DNA from 3 places in the Cedecea neteri genome. Region 3 is predicted to be linked to each of the others. Evidence: predicted binding sites of a transcription regulator. Region 3 holds the regulator's gene; each other region holds the start of a gene.
What was found. Region 3 encodes LexA, which represses DNA repair genes until DNA is damaged. Its sites were predicted from a motif close to TNCTGTATGTACATACAGNA; they were not measured.
Positions count from the first base shown of each region.

Region 1: a site for LexA is predicted at 1,919-1,938, ahead of umuD (translesion error-prone DNA polymerase V autoproteolytic subunit). Genes of this name have one in related genera too.
Region 2: a site for LexA is predicted at 3,883-3,902, ahead of mutH (DNA mismatch repair endonuclease MutH). Genes of this name have one in related genera too.

Region 1 covers NZ_CP009459.1:3,521,976-3,529,287, forward strand. The annotation lists gene LH86_RS16460 (RES domain-containing protein) at 1-196, shown strand, start outside; gene umuC (translesion error-prone DNA polymerase V subunit UmuC) at 208-1,479, opposite strand; gene umuD (translesion error-prone DNA polymerase V autoproteolytic subunit) at 1,482-1,901, opposite strand; gene LH86_RS16475 (prolyl oligopeptidase family serine peptidase) at 2,113-4,149, shown strand; gene LH86_RS16480 (ACT domain-containing protein) at 4,281-4,679, shown strand; gene LH86_RS16485 (alpha/beta fold hydrolase) at 4,726-5,562, opposite strand; gene ttcA (tRNA 2-thiocytidine(32) synthetase TtcA) at 5,723-6,643, shown strand; gene zntB (zinc transporter ZntB) at 7,104-7,312, opposite strand, start outside.
Region 2 covers NZ_CP009459.1:276,369-283,680, reverse strand. The annotation lists gene aas (bifunctional acyl-ACP--phospholipid O-acyltransferase/long-chain-fatty-acid--ACP ligase) at 1-176, shown strand, start outside; gene lplT (lysophospholipid transporter LplT) at 169-1,365, shown strand; gene LH86_RS01340 (NADP(H)-dependent aldo-keto reductase) at 1,398-2,441, opposite strand; gene LH86_RS01335 (YgdI/YgdR family lipoprotein) at 2,584-2,802, opposite strand; gene mutH (DNA mismatch repair endonuclease MutH) at 2,961-3,647, opposite strand; gene rppH (RNA pyrophosphohydrolase) at 4,337-4,867, shown strand; gene ptsP (phosphoenolpyruvate--protein phosphotransferase) at 4,880-7,126, shown strand.
Region 3 covers NZ_CP009459.1:1,397,321-1,404,632, reverse strand. The annotation lists gene LH86_RS06585 (conjugal transfer protein TraF) at 1-631, opposite strand, end outside; gene LH86_RS06580 (cupin domain-containing protein) at 803-1,306, opposite strand; gene zur (zinc uptake transcriptional repressor Zur) at 1,402-1,914, shown strand; gene LH86_RS06570 (CsbD family protein) at 1,986-2,195, opposite strand; gene dinF (MATE family efflux transporter DinF) at 2,430-3,764, opposite strand; gene lexA (transcriptional repressor LexA) at 3,842-4,450, opposite strand; gene LH86_RS06555 (diacylglycerol kinase) at 4,560-4,928, opposite strand; gene plsB (glycerol-3-phosphate 1-O-acyltransferase PlsB) at 5,060-7,312, shown strand, end outside.

The DNA.
Region 1 (7,312 bases), 2.1 Mb from region 3:
AAATATTGAACCGCCTTCCTGGCAAAACGCTGACCTGGCTCGCTTCTCCAATGCCGATGGCATTATCGACCGTTCCAGAAGTATTCCCGATGGCTGGCACCTGAATTTATTCCGCTGGAACGATCTTGGCGGCCCACGCGTCACGGTGTGCGGAGAACCGATCGCTGTTCCGCATCCCGAAAAAGTGAATTTGTAACGGCAGCACACTCAGCACACCCACGCCTGCGGCAGATCGGCATAGCGAGTGGTATAGCGCGGCGACAGCATATCGCGCTTCATCGCCCACGACTGCTGTATACCCTGCCCGGCAAAATAGATCGTGCCTTTGCCCTGTTTTTGATTCAGAAAGTCCAGCACGGTCATTAATTTTTCGCCGTTAGGGCGTGGAACATGGTTGTCGAACAAATCGAATTGCGCCACACCCTGACTAAAAAAATCCCCCAGCATAACGCCGGCTTTCTGGTAGCGATGCCCCGCCTGCCAGATAGCGTCCAGGCTCTGCAGCGCGGCCTGGATAATATCCCGGCTGTCCTGCGTGGGAATGAGCAGCGAGACGGACGAGCAGTTGCCGTAATAGGGTTCGTTCACGGCAAACGGACTGCTTTTCACAAAGGCAGAGATCACCCGGCAATATTGATGCTCAGCCCGCAGCTTTTCCGCCGCCCGGCTGGCGTAGCTGCCGATCGCCTGGCGCATATCCTCATACTCGGTTATGCGTTCTCCGAACGAGCGGCTGCAGATAATCTCCTGTTTGGCGGCGGAGAACTCATCCATTTCAAGGCATGACTCGCCGCGCAATTCGCGCACCGTTCTTTCCAGCACCACGCTAAAGTGCCGCCGAATAAAACGAATATCCGCATCGGCGAGCTGTAAAACCGTTTTGATGCCCATGGCGTCGAGCTTTTTCGACAGCCGCCGCCCCACGCCCCAGACTTCCCCGACGGGCAGCTGTGCCATAAGCCAGCGCTGGTGCGCCGGTCGGGATAAATCAACCACACCGCCGGTTCGCTCCTGCCAGGTTTTTGCCGCGAGGTTTGCCAGTTTAGCCAGCGTTTTTGTTGGTGCGATGCCTACGCCTACCGTCAGGCGGGTGCGCTGGCGAATGGTCGAACGGATCGTCTGGCCAAAGGCCTTCAGGTTGTAGCAATTGCTCACGCCCGTTAAGTCACAAAATGCTTCGTCAATGGAGTAAATCTCGACCCTCGGCAGCAGCTCTTCAAGCACGCCCATCACCCGCTCGCTCATGTCGGCATACAGCTCGTAGTTGCTGCTAAACGTCAGCACGCCGTGCCGCCTGAGCGCCTCTTTCTGTTTAAAGAACGGTTCCCCCATTTTGACAAAGGACCGGGCTTCCGCAGAGCGGGCGATGACGCAGCCATCGTTATTGGATAAGACCACCACCGGCTTTCCGGCTAAATCCGGGCGGAATACCGTTTCGCAGGAGGCGTAGAAGCTGTTGACGTCCACCAGCGCAAACATGCTTAGCCCGCCGCTTTGATGATAAAAGTGACGATGCCGAAAATATCGAGTTCGGCTTCATCGGTGACGGGAATCGGTGCCCAGGCGCTATTCATCGGCAGTAGCATCACCGTGGGGCGAAGCTGCAGGCGCTTCACGGTGAACGCCCCGTCAATCGCCGCAATGACTATATCGCCCTGTGACGCCGTTCTTGAGCTGTCCACAATCAGCAAGTCCCCTTCGCCAATTCCCCCTTCCACCATCGAATCCCCCGCCGCCTTTACGAAATAGGTCGCGCCGGGATTGCGCACCAGCAGTTTATTGAGATCGATACGTTGCTCAACATAGTCCTGAGCCGGTGACGGAAACCCGCACTGCACCAGGTCAGCAAAAAGAGGAAAAGAAGCGTCAGGGCAACAGGCCGCAGGTTTGAGAAGGTTCATGATACCGCCAATACAAATACTGTTTATATATACAGTATCAGGTAAAAAAGACACTTCAAGTAAGAAAACACGTACTTTTGCTAAGCCCTTCGTTTTGCAAGCGAAAAAATTCGAGCGTGCTGGCAGAAACCACAAAAACCTTCAGGTGTAATGAGCATCAGCATAATGATAGGGTCGATTGCAGGCCCGTTACCCAACAAAAGGACGCGTGATGACACAGCCAGTGAGTCAGGATTTGCTTAGCCAGCTCGAAACCCCGGAAGATGCCGCGGCGCTAAGCTGGGTGGAAAAACAAAATAAGCGCACCACGGACAGGTTTGCCACGGGAGAGCGTTTCCAGCAAATGCGGGGCGCGATCCTGCAGTCGCTGGACGATAAAACCAACATTCCCTGGGGGAGTCATTACCGCAACGCGGTGTATAACTTCTGGCAGGATGACGAACACCCTCGTGGCATCTGGCGCCGCACCACTGAAAGCTCTTATTTTACCGCCGCGCCAGAATGGGAAACGGTGCTGGATGTCGATCGCCTGAATGAAGAGGAAGGCGCGAACTGGAGCTATCATGGCGCCGATCTCCTCCATCCGGACTATTCCCGGGCGCTGATCTTTTTATCCAGCGGCGGCGATGCCTGTGAAATTCGTGAATTCGATCTGGTGAGCAAAACGTTTATCCCCGAAGGCTTTTTCCTGCCGGAAAGCAAAAGTTCGGTCAGTTGGCTGGATGAAAACACGCTGCTGCTGGCGCTCGATGCAGGGGAGGATACGCTCACCACCTCCGGCTATCCACGCCGCGTCTATCGCTGGGCTCGGGGCACATCGCCGCAGGATGCACCGCTGATCTACGCCGGTGAAGCAACGGACATGGCCGTTTCGGCCTGGCATGATGACACCCCTGGTTTTGAGCGAGATGTGGTGCGCTGCAGCAAAGACTTTTACCACGGACAAACCTGGCTGTTGAGCGGCCAGAACACCCTGACACTTATCGCCATTCCCGAAGACGCATCCTGTGGATTTTTCAAAGACTGGCTGCTGATAACGCTGACTTCCGACTGGCCAATCGCTGAGACAACCTGGCCTGCAGGTGCCCTGCTGGCTATTGATTTAGCTGATTTTCAGCGAGGTGAGCGCAATTTTATTTCGCTCTTCACGCCAAACTCGCGCACGACGCTGCAAGGCTACAGCTCAACCCGCGATTACCTCCTGCTTAATCTGAGCCAGGACGCCGTTGAGAAGGTTGAAATTGTGAAAATCGACAACGGGCAGCGACACTGTATAAAAACGCTTGAGCTACCCGATTTCACCAACGTCTCCGCCGGGGGTATCGACGATGAAAGTAACCGCTACCGGCTGGTCAGCCACGGGTTCCTGCAGCCCCACAGCCTGAGCTATGGCGATCTCGACACCGGCACGCTCAGCCTCGTGAAGCAGGATCCGACCTGCTTTGACGCAGGGGAATTTAATGTGACCCAGCACTTTGCCCTTTCGCTGGACGGAACCCGCGTCCCCTACTTCCAGGTGGCCGCCAAAACGCTGGCACTGTCCGGTGAGAATCCAACGCTGCTGTACGGTTACGGTGGATTCGAGGTCTCTTTAACGCCGCATTATCTCGGTGCCAAAGGCGCGACGTGGCTGCAAAAAGGCGGGGTTTATGTCGTCGCGAATATTCGCGGCGGCGGTGAATATGGCCCGGCCTGGCACCAGGCTGCGCTCAAACAGCATCGCCATCGCGCCTGGGAAGATTTTACCGCTGTTGCCACCGATCTGGCGGCGCGGAAAGTCACCTGTGCCGCAAAACTTGCCGCTCAGGGCGGGAGCAACGGCGGCCTGCTGATCGGCAATATGCTTACCGACTACCCAGAATTATTTGGCGCGCTGGTGTGTGAAGTCCCGCTGCTGGATATGCTGAACTATCATCGCTGGCTCGCGGGAGCGTCCTGGATTGCCGAATATGGCGACCCGGACATTGCCGAAGAGCGAGAGTGGCTGCGGCGCTATTCTCCGTTCGATAAAGTGTCCGCCGATGTGAATTATCCCCCTACGCTGTTCACCACCGGCACCCAGGATGACAGGGTTAGCCCGGCTCATGCCCGCCGAATGGTGGCACGGATGCAGCAGCAAGGGCACGCGAACGTCTGGCTGTATGAGGAAACGGACGCTGGCCACGGCAGCGCGCCGGAAAATAGCCAGACGGCGTCCCATCAGGCTATGATCGAAGAGTTCCTCTGGCAGATGCTGACCGGGAAATAAACGTGGGCGGTGCGTCAAAGGCGCGCCGCTTCGCCATTAGCACATCTAATGCAACAGCATATTTTTTAATTTTTATTTATCGCTCAAAAGCTATTTAATTCGTCCTCAATCAATGAAAAGGAGACCGATAAATGGCTGGCGAGAATAACCTGGCAATCCTGCTGAGCAATGCTGCCCCGGAGCTTAACCCAGGGAAATATGTTTTTTGCACTTTACCCGCGCCTTCAGCGGAATTAAAAGATGCAGCCATTGTGACCGTCCGGGAGGTTGAAGGTGTCACGCTGGTTTTGCCGCAGGATCTGGCAGATAAACATGCCGTTAACTACGACTACGTCGCCAGCTGGATCACCCTGAAGATTCATTCATCCCTCGCCGCTGTGGGGCTTACCGCCGCATTTTCACGCGCGCTGGCAAAGCAAGGTATCAGCTGTAACGTAGTGGCTGGGTATTATCACGACCATATTTTCGTGGCGCATACAGATACCGAATCAGCCATGTCGGCCTTGTCATCTTTGGCATCCGAGGCATAAGCGGGAAATAAGAAGGGGAAGCTTTTGCCTCCCCTTAACAGCGCTATCAGCTGCGGATAAATTTCAGGATGTCCGCATTGATGGTATCGGCATGCGTGGTATGCATCCCGTGAGGATAGCCGGGGTAGATGTGCAGCGTGCTGTTGCTGAGCAGTTTATCCTGCAGGATAGCCGCATTTTTGTACGGCACAACCTGGTCGTCATCGCCCTGCAGAACCAGAACCGGCACTGTGATGGCTTTCAGGTCGTCGGTCTGGTCGGTTTCTGAAAACGCTTTGATCCCTTCATAGTGGGCTTTCGCGCTCCCGGCCATGCCCTGCCGCCACCAGTTCCGAATGCTTCCTTCAGAAACGTCAGCGCCCTGGCGGTTAAAGCCATAGAACGGGCCAGAGGCAACATCAAGGTAAAACTGCGCGCGGTTTGCCGCCAGCGCCTTACGGAAGCCGTCAAACACCTCAAGCGGCGTCCCGCCCGGATTACTCGCCGTTTTCACCATTAATGGTGGAACGGCACTGACTAAAACGGCTTTCGCAACGCGCCCCTGAGGCTGCCCGTATTGGGCGACATAGCGAGCCACCTGCCCGCCGCCGGTTGAATGGCCGACGTGCACCGCATTTTTCAGATCCAGATGTTCCACCACCGCAGAGGCATCCGCCGCATAATGATCCATATCGTGCCCGTCGCTAACCTGATCAGAGCGGCCATGCCCGCGCCTGTCGAAGGCAATAACCCGGAAACCTTCGCCTAAGAAAAACAGCATCTGGTTATCCCAGTCATCGGCGCTTAGCGGCCAGCCGTGATGAAAAACAATCGGTTGAGCCGTTTTCGGCCCCCAGTCTTTATAAAAGATATTAACGCCATCTTTCGTCTTTACGAATGTCATAAACCTCACTCCTTGCTGCTATGAATTACGTTTAACCAGATAAAGCATAGTCGATGGACGTGGCGTGACCGTAAATCCTGCTGGCATTCGCCGCCGCAATCCGTACCATACACGCCAGCATGACACGCTGTGCGTGTTGGATTCAGAGCCCGAGACTTTCATGACCACTCAAAAAGAACAGTACAACCTGAACAAGTTACAGAAACGCCTGCGCCGCAACGTGGGTGAAGCGATTGCCGATTACAACATGATTGAAGACGGCGACCGTATTATGGTTTGCCTTTCCGGCGGCAAAGACAGCTACACCATGCTGGAAATCCTGCGTAACCTGCAGCAAAGCGCGCCAATCAGCTTTAGCCTCGTGGCGGTAAACCTCGACCAGAAACAGCCGGGGTTCCCTGAGCACATTTTGCCCGCTTATCTGGAAAGCATCGGCGTTGAATACAAGATTGTGGAAGAGAACACCTACGGCATCGTGAAAGAGAAGATCCCGGAAGGCAAAACCACCTGCTCTCTGTGTTCGCGCCTGCGCCGCGGCATTCTTTACCGAACCGCCACCGAACTGGGCTGTACCAAAATAGCACTGGGCCACCATCGCGACGATATTCTGCAGACGCTGTTCCTGAACATGTTCTATGGCGGCAAGATGAAGGGCATGCCACCGAAGCTGATGAGCGATGACGGCAAACATATTGTTATCCGCCCACTGGCCTACTGCCGCGAGAAAGATATTGAGCGTTTTGCCATCGCCCGCGAATACCCAATTATTCCGTGCAATCTGTGCGGCTCGCAGCCAAACCTGCAGCGTCAGGTGATTGCCGACATGCTGCGCGACTGGGATAAACGCTACCCGGGCCGTATTGAGACGATGTTCAGCGCCATGCAGAACGTGGTGCCGTCGCATCTCTGCGATACCGAGCTGTTTGATTTTGCAGGCATTACCCACGGTTCAGACGTGGTGAACGGCGGCGACCTGGCGTTCGATCGCGAAGAGATCCCTATGCAGCCCGTTGGCTGGCAGCCGGAAGAAGACAGCGCTGATGCCCCGCTGCAGCGTCTGGATATTCTGGAAATTAAATAATCCCCATTCCCTCTCCGCCCGGAGAGGGAAAACTTCAATGGTGTGTCGGCGGGTCGATTATCGGCCTTGGATCCGGGTCGGTCGGCGGATCGGGTATCGGCTGCGGCCGCGGAAGCGGGTCCGGTACCGGTACGGGTTCGGTGGGAAAAGCCGGGTCGCTCATCATCAGGCTGTTGCGATACAGCATCGTCATCTCCTGCGTGGGTGAATCGCCCTTTAAAGCATAGTCCACAAATCACAGGCAAAAAAAAGCCGACTTTAAAAGTCGGCATTGTATGAATCAATTGTGCTATGCAGTAATTCTAAAAAAGGAAGTAAGACAATATGGAGCGCAACGCCCATCGCTTGACGTTGCATTCACCTGCGAGAGAGAGTTTGCGCCTGCGCGGCTTTCGGTTTCTTGATTTTGCTCAATAACAGCGCCGTTTTCGCCCACAAACCCGCTTAAAATTCCGCAACTTTACAGCCATTTACTGCGATGTAACCACCAGGCAACACCGCCGATCATAACCACCAACATTATGCAGAACAGCGCGAAGCCGAAGGCCCAGCCGCCGCCGGGAATACCGCCGAGGTTTACACCGAACAGCCCGGTTAAAAACGTGCTGGGTAAAAATACCATCGCCATCAGCGACATGGTGTAGGTTCTGCGGTTTAAGGATTCCTGCA
Region 2 (7,312 bases), 1.1 Mb from region 3:
ACAGCGAACTTAACCGCGAAAAACTTCTGCATTATGCGCGTGAGCACGGTGTGCCTGAGCTGGCGGTGCCTCGCGATATTCGCTTCCTCAAACAGCTGCCGGTGTTAGGCAGCGGAAAACCAGATTTCGTTACCCTGAAAGCGCAGGTCGATGAAGCGGAGAAAGCCCATGGCTGAACAGGCTGACAATAGCGGTTCTTTGTGGTCTCGCGGCATGATGGCGGTGACCGCGGCACAGTTTTTATCAGCTTTTGGCGATAATGCGCTGCTGTTCGCCACGCTCGCGGTGCTCAAGCAACAGTTCTATCCGGACTGGAGTCAGCCGGTGCTGCAAATGGTGTTTGTTGGGGCCTATATCCTGTTCGCGCCGTTTGTGGGTCAGGTAGCCGACAGCTTCGCCAAAGGGCGAGTGATGATGCTGGCGAACAGCATGAAACTTGTTGGTGCGGCGGTGATTGCGCTGGGACTGAATCCGTTTGTCGGCTACACGCTGGTGGGCATCGGTGCGGCGGCCTATTCACCGGCTAAATACGGCATTCTCGGCGAGCTGACCACGGGCGACCGGCTGGTGAAGGCCAACGGCCTGATGGAGTCCTCTACCATTGCGGCGATCCTGCTGGGATCCGTTGCCGGCGGCGTGCTGGCAGACTGGAACCTGACGGCGGCGCTGGTCGTCTGTGCGCTGGTGTACGGTGGGGCGGTGGTTGCCAACGTCTTTATCCCTAAACTTGCCGCCGCGCGCCCCGGCCAGTCATGGCGTTTCAAGCCGATGACGCACAGCTTCTTTTCGGCATGCCGCAGCCTCTGGCGCAGCGGTGAAACGCGCTTTTCGCTGGTGGGTACCAGTCTGTTTTGGGGGGCGGGCGTGACGCTGCGCTTCCTGTTGGTGCTGTGGGTGCCGGTGGCGTTAGGGATCACGGATAACGCGACGCCGACTTACCTGAACGCGATGGTTGCGGTTGGGATTGTGGTGGGGGCCGGGGTAGCCGCGAAGCTGGTGACGCTGGAAACCGTCGCTCGCTGCATGCCAGCCGGGATTTTAATTGGCGTTGGCGTACTGATTTTTGCTCTTCAACATTCTTTGCTGCCTTCTTACGCTTTGCTGGTGTTAATTGGCCTGTTGGGCGGTTTCTTTGTGGTGCCGCTTAACGCGCTGCTACAGGAGCGCGGCAAGCACACGGTCGGGGCAGGTAATGCCATTGCCGTGCAAAACCTGGGTGAAAACACGGCGATGCTTTTGATGCTGGGTCTGTTCTCTCTGGCGGTGAAAACCGGGGCCTCCATCGTTGGCATTGGCATTGGGTTTGGGGCGGTGTTTGCGCTGGCCATTAGCGCGCTGTGGCTGTGGCAAATCAAACAGAAATAACAAAAAGGCCCTCTTTCGAGGGCCTTAGATTTTTACGGTGCCGGGTAAGTATAGATACGATGCACCGCGTCAATCTCCTCAATCACCTCTTCGCTTAGCGTCAAATGCAGGCTTTCAAGGTTGGTTTTCAGCTGTTCCAGCGTCGTGGCACCGAGCAGCGTGCTGGCCACAAACGGCTGGCGACGAACAAAGGCCAGCGCCATTTGTGCCGGGTCGAGATTATGGCGTTTAGCTATCTCCACGTAGGCCGCAACGGCTTTTTGCGACTGCTCGCCGCTGTAGCGCGTAAAGCGGCTAAACAGCGTGTTGCGAGCGCCCGCTGGTTTGGCTCCGTTAAGGTATTTGCCCGACAGCACGCCGAAGGCGAGGCAGGAATAAGCCAGCAGCTCAACGCCTTCGTGCTGGCTGATTTCAGACAGGCCAACTTCAAAGCTACGGTTTAACAGGCTGTAGGGGTTCTGAATGGTCACGATGCGTGGCAGATCGTGTTTTTCCGCAAGCTGCAGATAGCGCATTACGCCCCACGGCGTTTCGTTCGAGACGCCGATATAGCGAATTTTCCCGGCGCGCTGGCACTCGGTCAGCGCTTCAAGCGTTTCCAGCAGCGTTACCGGCAGCGAGGTTGTGTCGCTCCAGGTGTAGCCGAGTTTGCCAAACATGTTGGTCTGGCGCTGCGGCCAGTGGACCTGGTAGAGGTCGAGGTAATCGGTTTGCAGGCGTTTGAGGCTGGCATCCAGCGCCTCGCGGATGTTTTTCCGATCGAGGATCTGGTTTGGGCGGATGCCCGCGTCGTTGTTGCGGGTTGGGCCAGTGACTTTGGAAGCAACAACCAGTTTTTCGCGGTTGCCGCGAGCTTTAAGCCAGCTGCCGACATAGCTCTCGGTTAAGCCCTGGGTTTCCGGGCGCGGCGGCACCGGGTACATTTCCGCGACATCAATCAGATTCACGCCCTGACTGACGGCATAGTCGAGCTGCTGGTGGGCATCGGCCTCGCTGTTTTGTTCACCAAAGGTCATGGTTCCCAGCCCCAGCGTGCTGACTTCAAGTGAACTGTGGGGGATACGGTGATAGTGCATAGCCGGCTTCCTGTTGTTCTTTTGACACGTCAGGCATCGTTACCCGACAAAAGGTCTATAAACATGGCAGAGGCCGGAGCAAAGCGAAAGAGGGGAAAGTAAGAAAAATCATCAGGCCAGCCTGGGGGCTGACCCTGCAAGATTAGCGCTCAATAATCTGGGAAACGTCGTTGCGGTTGATCTGCATTTCATTACCTTGCTGGTCGCGATAGCTCACCAGACCGGTATCTTCATCGACCTTCGGCTTGCCTTCGGTCAAAATCATTCGTCCATCTTTGGTGGCCATTACGTAGTCGCTGCTGCAGCCTGAAACGGCGAAGGCAAGACCAATGGCGGAGATTGCTACTGCCCATTTAGTCATCGGTGTGTTCCTCGTCAGGAAGGGATCTCGTTAATAAGTCTAGTAATAACCTGATGAATAAGAGAAGGAAAGCGGCAAATTCTTAATAGGTCGAGGGAAATGTAACATTTCCCGGCACTTGCTGACAGAACCCTGGATTCCATTTCCTGCGGTGGGTATTAGAGTGTGAAGTGCCGTGCGAGAAGGGCGGTGGTGAAATTCTTCTTTAAGTAGAAGCCGCGAGGTAGCGTGAGAATAGGCGAGCCGTCAGCACCGATGGCCTCTGTTAACGCCCGGCTATTGGCGGCTTTTGGCCGCAGCTGCAGCACTTCGCCGTGACGGGCGGTAATGCGCTCGACCTGGCCCAGCACGATCAAATCCATCAGTTCTTCCCAGTCCAGGCGCAGCTGCTGCTCTTCTTCTTCTGAAGGGCTCCATAAGAGCGGAGAACCCACGTGCCGTTCGGCAAGCGGGATCTGCCTTTCTCCCTCAACCGGGATCCAAAGCACGCGCTTAAGCTTATGCCGCACATGGCTGGTTTCCCAAATGACGCCGCTATTACCGGTTAACGGCGCGACGCAGACGAATGTAGTTTCCAGCGGGCGGCCCAGACTATCCACCGGGATCGTTTTCAGTTCGATCCCGAGTGCGGCGAAATCTTGTTCGGGCTTGCTGCCCGCGCTGGCCCCCAGCCACAGCTCCAGTAATACGCCAATCCAGCCTTTATCTCGCTTCAGGTCTTTCGGCGTCTTTAGGCCAGCGCAGGCCGCCAGTTCGCCCAGAGTGTAACCGGCGACGCATTGTGCCTGCTGGAGCAGCTCGGCTTCGCTGCTTGGGGGCGTGATGAGCGGACGTATTGGTTGCATAACTCGTTGATGTTTTTTTTGGTTAAAAAATGAACGCACTTTGTGCACAGCGAAAGCTTAGTTTAGCCGTCTGAGGATAAGATTAACAATATTCTGATTTATAATGAGTTTTTAAAGGCAGCCGTTTCGTTGCGACAGGATTAAAAACGCTTTTCCAAATCTGGTCACTGACAATGAACAGGATCTTACACCATGTTATCCACAGAAAAATGGGATAACTGGGAAAAAGCGTGACTACTGGTTCCATTTACAGCCTTGACGGAGCACTAAAATACAATTTATCACCGATTTGTGACTAACTTGTTGGCACAATCTGTGGATAAAAACGACATTGTGCGATCTTTCATCAGTTGGCGATCTTCGTATGTGACGATCATCACATTATGAAAGTGGTGTGTCATTTTTATGGTGTTATGATTATGAAATATAAAGTTTTTAATGTGTACCCGGATTACGCCTGATTTTACTTGTCCCGAGTTGTCCCGATGTAATTCGGTAGTTCTTCACAGTTATATCCACAGAAAAAGTGAATAAAACCGCCGGTTTTGACCGTCCCCTGTTTATAACCCGGCTATCTTTTGTGAGTTATTCAAATGTTATTCCATGCAGGCGCCGCCGAGAGAGTGGTTTACCGCCTGACACTTGTATGAAACAATCGATGCAATCTAAGTTTGTTTTGAGGTAGTCCGGTGATCGATGATGATGGCTACCGCCCCAACGTTGGGATCGTAATATGTAATCGGCAGGGACAGGTGATGTGGGCGCGACGCTTTGGCCAACATTCCTGGCAATTTCCCCAGGGGGGCATTAATCCTGGCGAGTCCGCTGAACAGGCAATGTACCGGGAGCTTTTCGAAGAAGTCGGTCTACAAAGAAAAGATGTTCGCATTCTTGCCTCGACCCGAAACTGGTTGCGTTACAAATTACCTAAACGTTTGGTGCGTTGGGACACAAAGCCGGTTTGTATCGGCCAAAAACAAAAATGGTTTCTTTTGCAGTTGCTGAGCAGTGACGGTGAGATCAACATGCAAACCAGCAGCACGCCGGAATTTGATGGCTGGCGCTGGGTCAGTTATTGGTATCCGGTCCGTCAGGTTGTTTCATTCAAGCGCGATGTCTATCGCCGGGTAATGAAAGAGTTTGCCAGCGTGGTGATGCCACTGCAGGAAGTTACGCCACCACGCAATAACTCGCCGGCATGGCGACGTAAAAGAGGTTAAGTCACGCGAAAAATGCTCACCCGTCTGCGAGAAATAGTCGAAAAGGTCGCTAGTGCCCCGCGCCTCAATGAGGCGCTGGATATTTTGGTGACTGATATCTGCCTTGCGATGGATACCGAGGTTTGCTCGGTTTATCTCGCCGACCACGAGCGCCGCTGTTTTTACCTTATGGCGACGCGCGGGTTAAAGAAACCGCGCGGCCGCACCGTCACGCTTGCCTTTGATGAAGGTATTGTGGGCCTGGTTGGGCGGCTTGCGGAGCCGATTAACCTTGCCGATGCGCAAAAACACCCCAGCTTTAAATATGTTCCCGCCGTAAAAGAGGAGCGTTTTCGTGCGTTCCTCGGCGTGCCTATTATCCAGCGCCGTCAGCTTCTGGGGGTGCTGGTTGTCCAGCAGCGTGAACACCGGCAGTACGATGAGAGCGAAGAGTCTTTCCTCGTTACGCTGGCAACGCAGATGGCTGGGATATTATCGCAGTCTCAGTTAGCGGCTCTGTTTGGACAGTATCGCCAGACTCGTATCCGCGCGCTGCCTGCATCGCCTGGGGTGGCCATTGCCGAAGGCTGGATGGACACCACCCTCCCGCTGATGGAGCAAGTTTTTGAAGCGTCGACCCTGGACACGGCGCTTGAGCGTGAGCGCCTGACCGCCGCGCTGGAAGAGGCTTCCGGGGAGTTCCGCCGCTACAGCAAGCGTTTTGCCGCCGGGGCTCAGAAAGAGACTGCGGCAATCTTCGATCTTTACTCTCACCTGCTGACCGACGCCCGCCTTCGCCGCGAGCTTTTTGCCGAGGTAGATAAAGGCCTGGTCGCTGAATGGGCCGTGAAAACGGTGGTGGAGAAGTTTGCTGAACAGTTTGCCAGCCTTTCAGATAGCTACCTGAAAGAGCGAGCGGGCGACCTCAGAGCGCTGGGGCAGCGCCTGTTGTTCCACCTCGATGACACGATTCAAAGCCCGAATACCTGGCCTGAGCGCTTTGTGCTGGTTGCCGACGAACTTTCAGCCACCACGCTTGCTGAGCTGCCGCAAAACCGTCTGGCGGGCGTTGTGGTGCGCGATGGTGCGGCTAACTCGCATGCCGCTATTATGGTCCGTGCTCTGGGTATCCCAACCGTCATGGGCGCTGATATTCAGCCATCGGCTCTGCATCGCCGTATGCTGATCGTGGATGGCTATCGCGGTGAATTGCTGGTGGATCCTGAGCCGGTTTTACTGCAGGAATACCAGCGCCTGGTGACCGAGGAGAACGAACTTAGCCGTCTGGCGGAAGATGACGTGGAACAGCCCGCGGCGTTAAAAAGCGGCGAGCGGGTGCAGGTGATGCTGAATGCCGGGCTTAGTCCTGAGCATGAAGAACAGCTTGGCAGCCGTATCGACGGCATCGGGCTGTACCGCACCGAAATTCCGTTTATGCTGCAAAGCGGTTTTCCGTCGGAAGAAGAGCAGGTTGCACAGTATCAGGGCATGTTGCAGATGTTTAACGACAAACCTGTGACGCTGCGAACGCTGGACGTCGGGGCGGATAAACAGCTTCCGTATATGCCCATCAGCGAAGAGAACCCCTGTCTTGGCTGGCGAGGCATTCGTATTACGCTGGATCAGCCTGAGATCTTTCTGATCCAGGTCCGCGCAATGCTGCGAGCGAATGCGGCTACGGGGAATTTAAGTATTCTGCTGCCTATGATTACCAGCATCGATGAGATCGATGATGCACGCAGGCTTATCGATCGCGCGGGCCGGGAAGTCGAAGAGGAATTAGGCTATCAGTTGCCAAAGTTTAGGCTTGGGGTGATGGTTGAAGTGCCTTCCATGGTGTTCATGATGGGGCACCTGGCCGGGCGCATTGATTTTATTTCCGTTGGCACAAACGACCTTACCCAATATTTGCTGGCGGTTGACCGTAATAACACGCGGGTGGCTAACCTTTACGATAGCCTGCATCCGGCGATGCTGCGTACGTTGAACCTGATTGCCCGCGAGGCGGAACGTTATGACATCGATCTGTGCCTGTGCGGTGAAATGGCCGGTGACCCGATGTGCGTCGCGATTCTTGTGGGCATGGGGTACCGTCACCTCTCAATGAACGGCCGTTCCGTCGCACGTATCAAATACCTGTTACGCCATATTCAGCTTGAAGAGGCTGAAGTGCTTGCTCAGCGTACCCTTGAAGCTCAAATGGCGACGGAAGTGCGCCACCAGGTAGCAGCCTTTATGGAGCGTCGCGGCATGGGTGGCCTGATTCGCGGCGGGCGCTGATCCGTTCTCAATGCCCCGGTATCACCGGGACATTATCCTCCGTCTGACAACAAGGGAAAAAGCGTGGTCTTTCCCTTGTTGTGGCTTATCAGCCGAAAACCCCACAGGGTTTTCCCAGTCAGTTTTCTTTAATGCCTTGTGTTGGTTCACATTCCCGAATACGCTCTGCATTACCCTGTATGCCCC
Region 3 (7,312 bases):
TCAGGTTACGAGTGATTTGGTCGGAGCCGTTCAACGCCGCATCAATCGCCACGCTTCCCGCCACCGCGCTGGAATTCTGGATACTGCGTAGGTAATTGATATCGTTCTGGTCTATATCGGAGCTGACTTTTGCACGGGCGTAAGCTTTGGTGACGAAAGCCACGGAAAGCGTGTCATTTGGTATGCTGACCGCAATCCCTGCGGCGGCTTTGGCGTTCGCCGTTTCGCCTCGTAAATCTTCAAGCTCACCGGCTAAATCCCCTGCGGCGCTACGGAATTGATTTAACGTCCCGTTAGGATTTAAAAGAATATCTCGCGGCGTTAATGACCCAATGGCTTGTTTATAGTTATCAACTTTATCGCTGATATCGTCGATGCGATCCTGGAGGTTGTCTTTATCCGTTATTTGCGCCCCGATAGACGGTAAAATAACGGTAATATTGTCGTCTGGTTTGGACCGGGCTAATAGCGCCGGGTTGATTAACACGCCACTGCCATAATTAGCCGAAGCCACGCCGGTGCCCCCCATCGCATCATTTCGCGCTTCGGACCAGGTCCCTGCCGCCCCGGCCTGATGGGCAATAAAGAAGGTTGCGGCGAGTGTCGCCACCGAAGATTTTATTTTATTCATTCACAGCACGCCTGTCTGATTGTCAGATGAAGTAATTCGCCCCTGACAGTTATGACTGAACAGAGGCAGACTATTGCTGTGAATAGCGCGATAAAAAGATGGATATTTGAACCATCAGGATCCCAGATATATCCTTAGGGTTAACGTCTTATTGTTTCCATGCTAATTAATTTATAGTTTACCCTTCGGCTTTCGTGAAGGAAGACCGTTGTGCGGGCCAAAGAATTGAGGCGGATGATCTATCCAGCGATCCTTGCGCTGCACGGCATAAGACTGATTTAGCGGGTAATAAATTTTATTTTCGGCTTTATTAGCTTCGCCTACGACTAATAGCCGCACATCCTGTTCGGTATTATTAATAAAGGTATGGCAAATGCCGGTTCCGGCAGGAAATCCCACGCTATCGCCCGGTTCAAGCGCCCAAAGATGGCCATTGATCCACACTTCCGGGTGCCCTTCGAGCACATAAGCAAACTCCTCTTCGCTGCTCTCCGCATGGGGATAAGAGGTTCTGCGGCCTGGGGGAATACGCTCATGGTGAATACCAAGGCGGGTTAAACCGAAATTACGGGCAAGAGGCGCGCCAATAGAAAACAGCTCCGTGCTGTCCGGATATGTTGAGTCATCCTCGCCTTCCAGCTCGCACCAGTGACGAATACAATCGGGTTTTTGCATCACTTCCTCCTGAGTAGATAGGGTCAGTATGTACCAGGATTCGGCGTTTTATCCGCATTATGGTAAAGTATTGCGTCAATGACCGGGAGAGGCTGATGGATACCACAACTTCGCAAAACGTGTTAGCTCAGGCTGAAAAGCTCTGCCTGCAACGCAATGTACGCCTGACGCCACAGCGTCTCGAGGTTTTGCGCCTTATGGCCGAGCAAACCGGGGCCATCAGCGCCTACGACCTGCTGGATCTCCTGCGCGTTAGCGAGCCACAGGCTAAGCCTCCAACGGTTTATCGCGCGCTGGATTTTCTGCTGGAGCAAGGTTTTGTGCACCGTGTGGAATCCAACAACAGTTACGTGCTGTGTAATTTTATCGATCATCCAACCCACTCTTCTGCCATGTTTATCTGCGACAGATGTGGGGCAGTGAAAGAGCAGGCCGCTCAGGGTGTAGAAGATATTATGCAGAAACTGGCGTCCAAAATGGGGTTTGCCCTGCGCCATAACGTGATTGAAGCCCACGGACTGTGTGCTGATTGTTCGGAAGTTGAAGCCTGTAGCCACCACGGCGCCTGCGACCACGATCATTCAGTGCAGCCGAAGAAAAAGCGTTAAGAGGGAGTGGTACGTCCTTGTACCCGGGCAGGATTGGTCTTACTGAGTAGCACATTTGAGGGTCCGCCAGGTTACCAGCGGTATTTGCTCCCGGACTCCCAGTCCTTCACTTCTTTCTCTGCCTGGTCTTTGGCGTAGCCGTAGCGTTCCTGGATTTTACCTACCAGCTGGTCACGCTTCCCTTCGATGACGGTCATATCGTCATCGGTCAGCTTACCCCATTTCTCTTTGATCGTACCTTTGAACTGCTTCCAGTTACCGCCGATTTCGTCCTTATTCATCGTCATCTCCTCATCGTTCGGTTTAGATTTTGCATCCAGGCTGCAGGATGCTGACTTTCTGGAACACACCCACTGTCTGCTGGATGTAAAGGTAATTGTAGACAAGGATTCTGAGTTAAATTTAAAACTCAGAATCTTTAACCATTCTTAAAAACGATGACATGCTGATTCCTCGCCTTAAAAACGAGAAATCAGCACGATAGAAGATGGGTTAACGAAGGCCTGGAAGCAGGATCAGTGGCCGCCCGAAGTAGCGAACCAGGTGTTATTGCGCCAGTGGCGTCGCCAGATGACGCCAAGCGACAGGCCACGCAAGGCTAAAAACACCGCCAGCGACAGCCACAGAGCGTGGTTGCCCCACAAAGGCAGAGTAAGCATCGTCACGCCAAAGCCCAACGCCGCAACCGCCATGCTGTTTCGCATTTCGGCCCCCCGCGTCGCGCCGATAAACATACCGTCCAGCAGGTAGCACCAAACGCCCACGACCGGCAAAATAACCTGCCAGGCGAGGTAATGATTTGCCAGAACACGAAGCTCCGGCAGGGAAGTGAGCAGCGCGACAATTTGCTCCCCGGCAAAGGCATAAATTGCGGCAAACGCTAGCGCAACCAGCCCCGCCTGCCTGCACGCGGCCCCCCAAACCTCGAGCAACTGCCCACGGTTACGCGCCCCGTAGGCCTGCCCTGAATGGGCTTCCACGGCGTAAGCAAAGCCGTCCAGCGCATAAGCGGTAAAGGTCAACAGCGTCATCAGCACGGCGTTAACGGCGACAATTTCGCTGCCGAGACGCGCTCCAAAAATGGTGATGGAAGCAAAGCAAATTTGCAGCAGCAGCGAACGCAGCATAATGTCGCGGTTAAGCGCCAGCAGCTTGCGTAAATCCCCCTGCCAGGCCGTCTTAAGACGAGCCCAGCTAATACCCCGCAGCTTCAGTACCTTCCGCACCATCACCAGGCCGATAATAAACGTGGCATATTCGGACACCGCCGTGGCCAACGCCGCCCCCTGCACGTTCATGTGCAGCCCCATCACCAGCCAGAGGTCGAGCACGATATTAATCAAATTGCCGACGACCAGCAGAATGACCGGCGCCCGCGCATACTGCACGCCAAGCAACCAGCCTAACAGCACGAGGTTAGCCAGCGATGCCGGGGCGCTCAGCCAGCGGATCTCCAGGAACCGCCTTGCCTGATACAGCACCTCGTCATTGCCGCCAACAACGTGCAGCGCAAGGTTGATCAGTGGATAACGCAGGACCACGATAGCCAGCCCGGCTATCAGCGCCAGCATCAGGGGTTGAACCAGCGCGCGCGCCAGCCGCTGCGGATCGTTCGCACCAAAAGCCTGCGCCGTTAACCCGGTGGTGCTCATGCGCAGAAAAAGCAGCAGCATAAAGAGGAAACTGGTCGCCGTGGCGCCGATAGCCACCCCGCCGAGATAAGTCGGGCTATCAAGATGACCAATGACCGCCGTATCGACCAGGCCCAGCAGCGGCACGGTAATGTTGGAAAAAATCATCGGCAGCGCAAGCCGCCACAGCGCACCATCCGTTGACGAAAAGAATCGCATGGGAATGATCCAGGGGAAAATTGAGAGGTGTTTAAGGCAGGTGGTACGGCAGATTTACCGCACCACCGGAAGAGGTGTTACAGCCATTCGCCGTTGCGGATCACCCCGACGGCCAGGCCTTCAATGCTAAAATTCTGCTCGCGAAGATCGACCACGATAGGCTGGAACTCGCTGTTTTCCGGCAGCAGGTGCACGGTGTTACCCTGCTTTTTCAGGCGTTTCACGGTCACTTCATCGTCGATACGCGCGACAACGACCTGGCCGTTGCGCACGTCCTGAGTTTTGTGTACCGCTAATAAATCACCGTCCATGATGCCGATATCTTTCATCGACATGCCGCTGACGCGCAGCAGGAAGTCGGCATTCGGCTTGAACAGAGAAGGGTCAACCTGGTAGTGGCCTTCGATGTGCTGTTGCGCCAGCAGCGGCTCACCGGCGGCAACGCGGCCCACCAGCGGCAGGCCACTTTCTTCTTCAACCAGCAGACGAATACCGCGTGATGCACCAGAAACAATCTCGATGGCACCTTTACGTGCCAGCGCTTTAAGATGCTCTTCCGCTGCGTTTGGAGAACGGAACCCCAGACGTTGTGCAATTTCGGCGCGCGTAGGTGGCATGCCGGTCTGGTTGATATGATCCCGAATGAGATCAAACACCTCTTGCTGCCTGGTAGTTAGTGCTTTCATTCCGCCCCCTGGGTGTTTATACAGTTATGCTGTGAGTATATACAGCCCCGGGCGATTTTGAAACCACAAATTAAGCAAAAAACCAGCGACTTAAACTATTCTGGAAGGGCTATCGCAAATGTGACCAAAGCAAGGTGGCCCAGGTCGCAACCGCAAGGATAATCGCTATCAATACGGCGGCTGAACCCATATCTTTGGCTCGCCCTGAAAGCTCGTGGTACTCGGTGCCGACACGGTCAACCAGCGCTTCAATGGCGCTGTTGAGGATTTCGACAATCATCACCAAAACAACCGAGCCAATCAGTAAAATACGCGTGATGGGGTCCACGTCCAGCCAGCAGGCGATGATGATAGCGATGACCGCAGCCACGCCCTCCTGACGAAAGGCGGCTTCGTTGATCCAGGCCGCACGGAGCCCTTTCCACGAGTAGCCTGCAGCCTTAATAATGCGGGTGATGCCAGTGGTATTATTCGCCATTCAAGGAAACCTTTTTAAAGATTGAGCGTCAATGCTCATTGAGTCTAAATCGCAGCGCCACAGAAATTCCCCAGAGTTTCTGATATCCTTGCGGCGCATTTGCATTATTAACCTGAGGCTTTACATCATTTATGTCAGGCTGGCCAAGAATTTACTACAAATTACTGAATTTACCATTAAGCGTTCTGGTAAAGAGCAAGTCTATCCCGGCGGATCCGCAAACCGAACTCGGTCTGGACCCTTCACGCCCCATCATGTACGTCCTGCCCTACAATTCTAAGGCAGACTTACTGACGCTGCGTGCCCAATGTCTGGATCACGACCTGCCCGACCCGCTGGAACCTCTGGAAATTGACGGCGTACTGCTGCCGCGCTACGTGTTTATCCACGGCGGGCCGCGCGTCTTTACCTATTACACGCCAAAAGAAGAGTCGGTAAAACTGTTCCACGATTATCTGGATCTGCACCGCAGCAATCCCGATCTCGATGTACAGATGGTGCCGGTTTCCGTGATGTTCGGCCGCTCGCCAGGGCGCGAAAAAGGCGAAATCAACCCGCCTTTACGCACGCTGAACGGCGTCCAGAAATTCTTTGCAGTTTCCTGGCTGGGTCGCGATAGCTTCGTGCGTTTCTCGCCGCCAGTGTCGCTTCGCCGCATGGCAACCGAACACGGTACGGACAAGATTATCGCCCAAAAACTGGCTCGCGTGGCGCGCACTCACTTTGCCCGCCAGCGCCTGGCTGCCGTTGGCCCGCGCCTGCCGGTTCGCCAGGACCTCTTCAACAAGCTGCTGGCATCAAAAGCCATTGCCCGCGCGGTAGAAGATGAAGCCCGCAGCAAGAAAATCTCCCACGAAAAAGCGCAGCAAAACGCCGTCGCTCTGATGGAAGAAATCGCCGCGAACTTCTCCTACGAAGCCGTACGTCTGACAGACCGCGTGTTAGGATTAACCTGGAACCGCCTCTATCAGGGCATTAACGTGCACAACGCCGAGCGTGTGCGCCAGCTTGCCCATGACGGCCACGAAATCGTCTATGTGCCCTGCCACCGCAGCCACATGGATTATCTGCTGCTTTCCTACGTGCTTTATCACCAGGGGCTGGTTCCGCCGCACATCGCCGCCGGGATCAACCTGAACTTCTGGCCAGCCGGCCCGATTTTCCGCCGCCTGGGCGCGTTCTTTATTCGCCGTACCTTCAAGGGCAACAAGCTTTACTCCACGGTGTTCCGCGAATACCTGGGCGAGCTGTTCAGCCGCGGCTATTCCGTTGAGTATTTTGTAGAGGGTGGCCGTTCCCGTACCGGCCGCTTGCTGGATCCTAAGACCGGCACGCTGTCGATGACGATTCAGGCCATGCTGCGCGGCGGCACCCGCCCGATCACTCTGGTGCCGATCTACATCGGTTACGAGCACGTCATGGAAGTGGGCACTTACGCGAAAGAGCTGCGCGGTGCGACCAAAGAAAAAGAGAGCTTCATGCAGATGGTGCGCGGCCTGAGTAAGCTGCGCAACCTCGGCCAGGGTTACGTTAACTTCGGTGAACCGCTGCCGCTGATGACCTACCTGAACCAGCATGTGCCGGAATGGAAAGACTCTATCGATCCGATAGAAGCAATTCGCCCGGCCTGGCTGACGCCAACGGTGAACGATATCGCCGCCGATCTGATGGTGCGCATCAACAACGCAGGGGCCGCTAACGCCATGAACCTGTGCTGTACCGCGCTGCTTGCTTCACGCCAGCGCTCGCTGACCCGTGAACAGCTCACCGAACAGCTCGACTGCTACCTCAACCTGCTGCGTAACGTGCCGTATTCCCCGGATGCCACCGCACCAACGGTTTCCGCCAATGCGCTGATCGACCACGCACTGCAGATGAACAAGTTCGAGGTGGAGAAAGACACCATCGGTGACATCATCATTCTGCCGCGCGAGCAGGCCGTGTTGATGACCTATTATCGCAACAACATCATGCACATGCTGGTGTTGCCGTCGCTGATGGCGTCCATCATCACTCAGCATCGCCACATCGCGCGCGCAGAGCTGCTGCGTCAGATAGAAGTCATTTATCCGATGCTGAAAGCCGAGCTGTTCCTGCGTTGGGAAAAGAGCGAGCTGGGCAGAGAAATTGATGCGCTGATCGCCGAGATGGAGCGTCAGGGTCTGGTCATGGTTGTCGGTGACGAAGTGCAGATCAACCCTCACCGCTCACGCACTCTGCAGCTTTTGGCGGCGGGCGTGCGCGAGACAGTGCAGCGGTATGCCATCACCTTCTGGCAGCTGAGCGCTAACCCGTCGATCAACCGCGGGACGCTGGAGCGCGAAAGCCGCACGGTGGCACAGCGCCTGTCCGTTCTGCACGGCATTAACGCCCCGGAATTCTTT